DNA from 3 places in the Streptomyces sp. NPDC012888 genome. Region 2 is predicted to be linked to each of the others. Evidence: riboswitches for the same ligand, from Rfam matches in the RefSeq annotation. Region 2 holds a riboswitch; each other region holds the start of a gene.
What was found. Region 2 has a riboswitch for cobalamin ahead of ACFY61_RS23310 (ABC transporter substrate-binding protein). Riboswitches for the same ligand answer to the same signal wherever they lie in the genome.
Positions count from the first base shown of each region.

Region 1: another riboswitch for cobalamin. It lies ahead of ACFY61_RS07670 (energy-coupling factor ABC transporter permease); the one in region 2 lies ahead of ACFY61_RS23310 (ABC transporter substrate-binding protein).
Region 3: another riboswitch for cobalamin. It lies ahead of ACFY61_RS08670 (ribonucleoside-diphosphate reductase subunit alpha); the one in region 2 lies ahead of ACFY61_RS23310 (ABC transporter substrate-binding protein).

Region 1 covers NZ_JBIBBM010000004.1:52,514-55,775, forward strand. The annotation lists gene ACFY61_RS07660 (hypothetical protein) at 32-724, opposite strand; gene ACFY61_RS07665 (hypothetical protein) at 875-1,408, shown strand; cobalamin riboswitch at 1,501-1,715, shown strand; gene ACFY61_RS07670 (energy-coupling factor ABC transporter permease) at 1,744-2,430, shown strand; gene ACFY61_RS07675 (energy-coupling factor ABC transporter substrate-binding protein) at 2,439-2,765, shown strand; gene cbiQ (cobalt ECF transporter T component CbiQ) at 2,770-3,262, shown strand, end outside.
Region 2 covers NZ_JBIBBM010000014.1:16,701-19,962, forward strand. The annotation lists gene ACFY61_RS23300 (T4 RnlA family RNA ligase) at 1-409, shown strand, start outside; gene ACFY61_RS23305 (AAA family ATPase) at 414-1,331, shown strand; cobalamin riboswitch at 1,401-1,540, shown strand; gene ACFY61_RS23310 (ABC transporter substrate-binding protein) at 1,581-2,567, shown strand; gene ACFY61_RS23315 (FecCD family ABC transporter permease) at 2,600-3,262, shown strand, end outside.
Region 3 covers NZ_JBIBBM010000004.1:275,043-278,304, forward strand. The annotation lists gene ACFY61_RS08655 (YbdD/YjiX family protein) at 1-67, shown strand, start outside; gene ACFY61_RS08660 (Uma2 family endonuclease) at 125-709, opposite strand; gene ACFY61_RS08665 (GNAT family N-acetyltransferase) at 788-1,303, shown strand; cobalamin riboswitch at 1,325-1,468, shown strand; gene ACFY61_RS08670 (ribonucleoside-diphosphate reductase subunit alpha) at 1,621-3,262, shown strand, end outside.

The sequences.
Region 1 (3,262 bases), on a different contig from region 2:
CCCCCGCCGCCGTCGTCTTCCTCTCCCCCGGTCAGGAGATCGCGTACCACTGGCTGGCCCAGCCGGTGTTGATCGTGCTGGTGGACTGCTGGGTGAGGTCGACCCGGGCCGGCAGCGAGGTCTGGCCGGTCAGGACGGTGCTGTAGCGCAGGTTCGGCGGGGTCAGCCCGGCGTTCACCGAGATGCCCGCCCCGGTGGCCTTGAGGGTCAGCAGGTTGGTGGCCCACTCCCCGTTCAGCAGCAGGGCGACGAAGTACTGGCCGGGCTCGGCGGTGAACGGCTTGGTCAGGGCGAACGGCTTGGCGATCGGCTCGGTCATCAGCTGCGGCGAGATGTCCGCGGTGGCGGCCCGCAGGGTGCCGGACGCGTCGTACACCCCGAGGTAGCAGTCGGCCAGCCTGGCGCCAGGGTCGATCCCGGCCAGGCCGAGCCAGATGTTGGACCAGGGGGTGCGTTCCCGCAGGACGATCCGTACCAGGGTGATCCGGCCGCCGACCCCGGCCGAGGACTGGGCCGTGACGTGTCCGGCGTCGTTCGGGTCGCCCGTCCAGGCCAGCAGGTTCTGGTCCTGCGGCCGCGGCTCCGGGTCGAGCCGCTCGGCGCCGCTCTGGACCGGCGGGGGCGTCGCGGGGCCCGGCGGCGCGGCCGGGGCGGTGCAGCCAGCCAGCAGGGCCGCGGCGAGGGTGGCGGCCGCCAGGCCGGCGGCGGTACGGGTGGTGCGCATGGTCCCCCCTGAGACACACGGGTTGCTGTGGGGGACATGGTCTCAGCTGCCGCACGGGCCGCCTTGGCGCGGTGGGAACCGTACGGCGCCGACGGGTGTCTTCACGGGTGTCAGCTCTGTCCCCTTCATCCGGAGAAACCGGGGGACGTCATGGATCACCTCCTTCGCATACGCCGTCGGCAGCTCGTGGCGCTGGTCACGGGTGCCCTCCTCACCGCCGGAGTCGGCCTGGCCGCTCCGGCCTCGGCACGGATCCCGTCCGCGGCCCCGGCCGCGGCCCTCACCCAGACACCTCAGGTGGTGAACGCCCGCTGGGGCGGCCACTGCACCTTCGACCGGCTGGTCATCGACGTCAAGGGCTACGTGCCCGAGGTCGGCGTCCGCCGCGCGGCCAAGCTGTACTACGACGGGTCCGGCAAGCCGGTCCCGCTCGCCGGGAAGTACTTCCTGGAGATCAGGCTGCATCCCGCCCAGGCCCACGACGACGCCGGCCGCTCCGTCTACCGGGGGCCCAAGCTCCTGCGGATCTGGCTGCCCAAGCTCAAGGGCATCGCCATGACCGGCGACTACGAGGGATACGTGACCTTCGGCGCCGCCTTCGACACGTATCCGGTCTACAAGTCGCATCGGCTGCACGGGCCGGAACGGTTCGTGCTGGACGTCGCCCACCGCAACGTCTGCTGAACACCGGGCCCGGCCCGCGGGACACCGCGGGCCGGGTGACCGCAGGCACTCGGAGGCGCGGCAGGGCAAACGCCCCGGTATGTGACGGGCGGGTTGTGACGACTCCTCATGGACCACTACTGTCGTCTGGCCTTGGTGTTCGGGAAACCGGTGGAAAACCGGTGCGGCCCTCGCCACTGTGATCGGGAAGTCCGGCTCCATCCCTCGGGAAGCCACTGGGCTGTCGGGAGACCGGCTGCCCGGGAAGGCGGAGTCAGGGCGGCAGCACCCGTGAGCCAGGAGACCGGCCGGGGCGCGTTGTCCATCCACGAGGTGCTGGAGAGGTCTCCCCACTCATGCATATCGCCGAGGGCTTCCTGCCCCCTCTGCACGCGGCCGCCTGGGGCGCCGCATCCGCTCCCTTCGTCGTCCACGGGGTCCGCGCGCTGACGCGCGAGGTGAAGGCCAACCCCGAGAGCACCCTCCTGCTCGGCGCGGCCGGAGCGTTCACCTTCGTCCTGTCCGCCCTGAAGATCCCCTCCGTGACGGGCAGTTGCTCCCACCCGACGGGCACGGGCCTGGGCGCCATACTCTTCCGGCCGCCGATCATGGCGGTGCTCGGCACGATCACCCTGCTGTTCCAGTCGCTGCTGCTGGCGCACGGCGGACTGACCACCCTGGGCGCCAACGTCTTCTCCATGGCCATCGCCGGCCCCTGGGCGGGCTACGCGGCCTACCGGCTGCTCAGGAAGTCCGGCACCCCGCTGATGGTCTCGGTGTTCTTCGGCGCCTTCCTCGCCGACCTGGTCACCTACTGCGTGACCTCGGTCCAGCTGGCGCTGGCCTTCCCCGACCCGGGCAGCGGCTTCGCGGGCGCGCTCGCCAAGTTCGGCGGCATCTTCGCGGTCACCCAGATCCCCCTGGCGGTCAGCGAGGGCCTGCTCACCGTCCTGGTGATGCGGCTGCTGATGCAGTCCAGCAAGTCGGACCTGGTCCGGCTGGGTGTCGCCACGTTCACGAAGAAGCAGGAGGCCACGGTCTGATGGCGGGCATGTCGAAGAACGCGAAGATCAACTGGCTGCTGCTGCTCGTGGTGGCCGCGCTGGCCGTCCTGCCGCTCGCGCTGGGGCTGGGCGAGGGCAAGGAGGAGCCGTTCACCGGCGCCGACGCGCAGGCGGAGGCGGCGATCACCGAGTTGCGGCCGGACTACGAGCCGTGGTTCTCCCCGCTGTACGAACCGCCCTCCGGGGAGGTCGAGTCGGCGCTGTTCGCGCTGCAGGCGGCGATCGGCGCGGGCGTGCTCGCGTACTACTTCGGTCTGCGCCGCGGCCGCCGGCAGGGCGCGGCCGCCGCCGGGAACACCACCGCGGAGTCCTGAATCCGTGCTGCCGATCGACGCGGCCGCGCACAGCAGCCGCTGGCGGCGCCGCCACCCCCTGGAGAAGGCCCTGCTGGGCCTGGGGCTGACGGTCAGCGCCGTCTCCCTGCCGGCCTGGCCCGGCGGGCCGCTGGTGGCCGCCGCCACCCTCACGGTGCTGCTGGGCCCGGCCGGGGTCTCGGGGCGGCAGCTGTGGCGGGCGTTCCGGCTGCCGCTGGGCTTCTGCCTGACCGGGGCCGTGCCGCTGCTGTTCGCGGTGGGCGGCCCGGCCGGCTGGGTGTCGCTGGCCCCGGACGGACCCCGGCACGCGGCGGAACTGCTGCTGCGCACCTCGGGCGCCTCGCTGGGGGTGCTGCTGTTCGCGTTCACCACGCCGGTCTCGGACGTGCTGCCGCGGCTGGTCCGGGCGGGGGTGCCGGCGCCGGTGGTGGACGTCGCGCTGGTGATGTACCGGATCGGTTTCCTGCTGCTGGACTCGCTGGCGCAGGTCCGCCGGG
Region 2 (3,262 bases):
CCACGGCGTCCAGCGGTTCGCCGGAACGTCCGTCAAACGCCTGGCCCAGGGCCTGGGCTGCTCGGTCGCGGAGCTCGGCGGAGCCGGTGCCGCCGGCGGCGGCCGCCCGCTGGACGCCCTGCTGGAGCAGGTGCCGGACGAGTTCGACGCCTGGGTGCGCGGCGTGATCCGGCGCCTGGAGGACGAGGCGGCGGCACGCGAGCGCGCCATCGACGAGGCCTACGCCGGCGTCTGTCATCTGGCCGGCGACCGGGGCGCGTTCGCCCGCGCCGTCAAGACCCTGCCCGTGGACCCGGGCATCCGGGCCGCCCTGTTCCTCCGGCTCGACGGCCGCCCGACGGACCTGCTGGTCTGGCGGGCCGTCCGGCCGGAAGCGGCGGACCCCTTCACCACCGACGAGGAGAACTGAGACCGTGCCCGTGGTTCACGTCATGACGGGTCTGCCCGCCTCCGGGAAGACCACGGCCGCCCGCCGGCTGCAGGCGGAGGCCGGGGGCCGGATGCGCCGCGTCAACCTGGACGACCTCCGCGCCATGCTGGACGTGCCGGCGCCCGAACGCGGCCGCTCGCACGCGCACGAGCGGACGGTCCTGGAGATCCAGGACGCGGCGGTCCGGTCGGCGGTCGAGGGCGGTTTCGACGTGGTCGTCGACAACACCCACCTCACCCCGCACGTGCCCAAACGCCTGAAGGCGGCCGTCACCGGGCTCGGCGCGGAGTTCGCGGTGCACGACTTCACCGACGTACCGGTGGAGGAGTGCGTACGCCGGGACGCCGCCCGTGAGCGGCCCGTCGGCGAGGAGATCATCCGCATCCTCGCCGACAAGCACGTCAAGGCGCGCCGCGGCGGCTGGCGCCTCACCGCCCAATGGCTGGCCGACTCCCCGGCGGGCACCCCGTACACGGCCGACCCGGCCCTGCCGTCCGCGGTGATGTGCGACATCGACGGGACGCTCGCACTGCGCGGCGACCGCGGCCCGTACGACTTCACCCGCTGCGACGAGGACCTCCTCAACGTGTCGGTGCGACAGGCCCTGCGGGCCTTCCGGGCCGCCGAGAACGACCGGATCGTCCTCCTGTCCGGCCGCAGCGAGGACCACCGGGACATCACCGAGGCCTGGCTGGCCCGCCACGAAGTGCCGTACGACGAGCTGTGGATGCGGGCGTCCGACGACGGCCGCAGCGACGACATCGTCAAGGCGGAACTGTTCGACGCCCACGTGCGGCACCGCTACGCGGTGCGCGTCTCGCTCGACGACCGCGACCGCGTGGTGGCCCTGTGGCGCCGCATGGGCCTGCCGACCTGGCAGGTCAACTACGGCAACTTCTGAGGGCGTACGGGCAGGGGAGCCGGCCGTCGCGCGAGGCCCGTCGGGCGGGCACACCGTCAGCGGCCGCGCCGTCTGGCAGACTTGGCGCGTCACCCCGGGCGGTGCAGGACAGGAAACCGGTGCGATTCCGGTGCGGTCCCGCCACTGTGACCGGCTCCCCCTCGCGGGGAGCCGGGAGTCAGACACTGACGCACCGCCCCCTCACATCGACCAGGGGACGAGGATCCCCCGGAGAGGCCCGGCTTCGCCATGTCGTTGTCCCGCTCGGCCGCCCTGCGCGCCCTGCTCCCGCTCACCCTCCTGATACCGCTGGCCGGCTGCGCCGACGACGGCCCCCGCGACGTCCCGCCCGGCAAGGCCGCGCCCGGGTTCCCGTACACCGTCGCCAACTGCGGGGTCAGCACCACCTTCGAGGCCCCGCCCGAGCGGGCCGTCACCCTGAACCAGCACGCCACCGAGATCCTGCTGGCCCTCGGCCTCCAGGACCGGATGGCCGGCACCGCCTACCTCGACGACTCCGTGCTCCCCGCCTACAAGCCCGCCTACGAGCGGATCAAGGTGCTGGCCAAGGAGTACCCGTCCAAGGAGGTGCTGCTCTCCGCCGACCCCGACTTCGTGTACGGCGGCTACTCCTCGGCCTTCGACAAGGGCGCCGGCCGCGACCGCGACGGCCTGGAGAAGAGCGGGATCCACACCCGGCTCAGCGTCGAGTACTGCACCAAGGGCCCCGTCGGCATCGAGCAGTTGAACACCGAGATCACCGAGGTCGCCCGGACCTTCGGCGTCCCCGAGCGCGGGCAGAAGCTCCTGGAGGACCAGCGCCGCCGCATCGACGCGGTCGCCGCCAGGGTCGGGACGCGGCCCAAGCCGTCCGTCTTCGTGTACGACTCGGGAGAGGGCTCCGCCTTCACCTCCGGCGGCTACGGCATCGGCAACGAGATCCTCGACCGGGCCGGCGGCACCAACGTGTTCGCCGACCTCAAGGACACCTTCGGCGACGTCTCCTGGGAGAAGGTCGTCGAGCGCAAGCCCGAGGTCGTCCTCATCTACGACTACGGGAAGACCAGCGTCGAGGCGAAGAAGCAGCGGCTGCTGAACGACCCGGCCCTCGCCGAGGTGCCGGCCGTCAAGAACAAGCGGTTCGTGGTGCTGCCGCTGTCCTCGGCCGTGCTCGGCGTACGGGTCGCCGACGCCGTCGAGTCCCTGGCCGGCCAGCTCCACCCGGGCACGCGGTGAGCCCGGGCCGGGCCGTGCCCGGCACCCTCCCCCTGCCGGCGGAGCGCTCCCGGGCCGGTCTGCGCACGGCGCTGGCCGTCCCGCTGCTGGTCGCGGCCCTGCTCGCGGCCGCGGTCGCCGGGCTCGCGCTCGGCCCGGTACGGATCGCGCCGGGCCGGGTGCTGGACATCCTGCTGGCCGGACCGGACCGGCCCGGCGGCGCCTTCGCCACCATCGTGTGGGACGTCCGCCTGCCGCGGGTGGTGCTCGGCGCGGTCGTCGGCGCCGGACTGGCCGTCACCGGGACCGTGCTCCAGGCCCTGGTGCGCAACCGGCTCGCCGACCCGTTCCTGCTCGGCGCGTCCTCCGGGGCCTCCGCCGGCGCGGTGCTGGCCGTCGTACTCGGCGCCGGGGCGGCGGCCGGACTCGGCATGCCGCTCGCGGCCTTCGGCGGCGCCCTCGTCGCGCTGATCGCCGTGTACGCGATGGCGCGGCGCGGCGGCACGATGACCACCGGCCGGCTGGTACTGGCCGGAGTGGCCGTGCAGTACGTCCTGTCCGCGTTCACCAGCCTGGTCCTGGTGCTCGCCGCCACCGCCGACGAGGTCCGCTCGGTGCTGTTCTGGACCCTCGGCGGCCTCGGCGGGGCCCGCTGGGACGAACTGGCGCTCCCCACCGCCGCCCTGGCCGTCGGTACCGGTCTGCTGCTGGCCCTG
Region 3 (3,262 bases), on a different contig from region 2:
CGCCTTCGAGCGCGCCCGGGTCGACGCCCGCGAGGCGGACCCCCGCGAGGGCTTCCGCTGCTGCTGAGCGGCGTACACGTGAAGGGCCCCGCCGATCCGGCGGGGCCCTATTGCCTGCGGGGCGTCAGCGCACCCACTCCTTGAGGGGCTCGGACGGAAAGGTGAAGCCGACCGGGGCCGGCAGTTCCACGTCCTTGCCGAAGGGAACGGTACGAACCGTCTCGTACCGCTGTCCGTCGGGCTCGCTGTGGACGCTCACCAGGCACTTGTCGCGGTCGATCAGCAGGTAGACGGGGATCCCCGTCTCCGCGTACGCGCGGGGTTTCTCCTTGCGGTCGCGCCGATCGGTGTCCGAGTCGTACGAGGTGACCTCGACGACCATCCGGACCGGAGCGGGGTCGGCCCACTCCCCCTGGCCCTCAAAGGCATCGTCCGGAGCCAGGGATCCGTCCGGCCGCGCCCTGCCCGAGCCGTATTGCTCCACCTTGATTCCGCGCTCGACGTGCAGCCACAACTCGGGCCGGTGCTGGATGCAGATGCGGGCGAGCCACACCATGATCCGGTCGTGATCCCCGTCCGGCACCGCCTTGACCCCCAGCTTCCCGTCGATGAACTCCAGTCGCAGCCCCTCCACCTCCCGAGCGACTGTCCGCGCGACGGACTCGAACTCCTCGGTCAGCATGTGGGGACGGTCGGTCATGACGCTCATGCCTCGCTCGCCTTCCTCGACGGTGCTGTCTTCGACGATAGCGCCGCCCATCGGCACCGGTGCGTGACACTCGTCCACATGGACATCGCGATCAGGGAGGCAAGGCCCGAGGAGTACGAAGCCCTCGGGGAGATCACCGCGCAGGCCTACGTCGGCGACGGGCTGCTCGACGCCAACCCCGACGGGTACTACCTCGGGGTGCTGCGGGACGTGGCCGCGCGGGCCGAGGACTCCGAGGTGCTCGTCGCCGTGCGCGAGGACGGGACCCTGCTCGGCGGGGTGGCCTTCGCCCCGCCCGGCAGCCGCTACTGCGACATCGCCGGCCCGGACGAGGCCGAGTTCCGGATGCTGGCCGTGGCCCGCGAGGGCCGCGGGCAGGGCGTCGGCGAGGCGCTCGTACGGGCCTGCGTCGAGCGGGCCAGGGCCGTCGACGGCGTCCGGGCCCTGGTGCTCTCCACCCAGCCGGCCATGCGCGCCGCACACCGGATCTACGGCCGGCTGGGCTTCGTGCGGACCCCCGGGCGGGACTGGTCACCCGTCCCCGGCGTGCCGCTGATCACCTACTCGCTGGAGCTGTACGGACCCGATCAGTAGCCGGACCGCCGACCGCGCGACACAACATGTGGGGGTGGCAGCACGGGGCCGCCCCCACATGTATGCTCATCCTCGCTGTCGACGCAGGGGAATCCGGTGAGAATCCGGAACTGTCCCGCAACGGTATGAGAAGTCCGACTACCTGCCGACGGTGCGCCCGGGTACGACCGTCCCGGGTGCCGACACGTCCGGGCCTCGCGGTTGGGCCGGTGGACGCCGTGCGGTGCGCTCGCTTCCTGTCAGCCACGCCCGCACGCGCGCTGCCTCGCGCCCGACCCGCAGGGACTTCCGGAGCCGAGCGAGGGAGAGCTCCCCCTGTGACCACCGCGCCTGCCGCACCGCGCGCCGAGTCCGCCGACCCGTCTTCCCACGGGACCGAGGGACCGGGGGCCGCACTGCTGCGGACTCTCACCGAGCTGACGGCCGACCTGCCCGACACCGACCCCGGCCGGGTGGCCGCCGCCGCGCTGCGCGGCCGCAGCGCCGACGCGGACGAGGCGGAACTGCGCGGCCTCGCCACCGAGGCGGCCGCCGGGCTGATCTCCGAGGACCCTGCCTACTCCCGGCTGGCCGCGCGCCTGCTGACGCTCGCCATCGCCGAGGAGGCCGCCGGCCAGGGCGCGACCTCGTTCTCCGCCTCCGTGGCCGTCGGCCACCGCGAGGGCCTGATCGCCGACCGCACCGCCGGGTTCGTCAGCGCCCACGCCGCCCGCCTCGACGCACTGGTCGACGCCTCCCTCGCCGCCGGCGCGGACGACCGCTTCGGCTTCTTCGGCCTGCGCACCCTGCACAGCCGCTACCTGCTGCGCCACCCGATCACCCGGCAGGTCATCGAGACCCCGCAGCACTTCATGCTGCGCGTCGCCTGCGGCCTCGCGGAGGACGACGGCGTCCGCGCGGTCGAGGAAGTCACCTCCCTCTACGGGCTGATGAGCCGGCTGGACTACCTGCCCTCCTCCCCCACCCTCTTCAACTCCGGCACCCGGCACCCGCAGATGTCCTCCTGCTACCTGCTGGACTCCCCGCTGGACGAGCTCGACTCGATCTACGACCGCTACCACCAGGTGGCCCGGCTGTCGAAGCACGCGGGCGGCATCGGCCTGTCGTACTCCCGGATCCGCGCCCGCGGCTCGCTGATCCGCGGCACCAACGGCCACTCCAACGGCATCGTCCCGTTCCTGAAGACCCTCGACGCCTCCGTCGCCGCGGTGAACCAGGGCGGCCGCCGCAAGGGCGCCGCCGCCGTCTACCTGGAGACCTGGCACGCCGACATCGAGGAGTTCCTGGAGCTCCGCGACAACACCGGCGAGGACGCCCGCCGCACCCACAACCTCAACCTGGCGCACTGGATCCCCGACGAGTTCATGCGGCGCGTCAACGCCGACGCCGAGTGGTCGCTGTTCTCCCCGGCCGACGTGCCCGAGCTGGTCGACCTGTACGGCGCGGAGTTCGACGCCGCGTACGTCAAGGCCGAGCAGGCCGGCCTGGCCCGGAAGACCATGCCCGCCCGCGAGCTGTACGGCCGGATGATGCGCACGCTCGCGCAGACCGGCCAGGGCTGGATGACCTTCAAGGACGCCTCCAACCGGACCGCCAACCAGACCGCGCTGCCCGGCGCCGTGGTCCACTCCTCCAACCTCTGCACCGAGATCATCGAGGTCACCGACGACGGCGAGACGGCCGTCTGCAACCTCGGCTCGGTCAACCTCGGCGCGTTCGTGGACGCGGCGGCCGGCGGGATGGACTGGGAGCGGCTGGACGAGACCGTCCGTACCGCCGTCACCTTCCTCGACCGCGTGGTCGACATCAACTTCTACCCGACCGAGCAGGCCGGCCGGTCCAACGCCCGGTGGCGGCCGGTGGGCCTGGGCGCCATGGGCCTGCAGGACGTCTTCTTCAAGCTGCGCCTGCCCTTCGACTCCGCCGCGGCCAGGGAGCTGTCCACGCGCATCGCCGAGC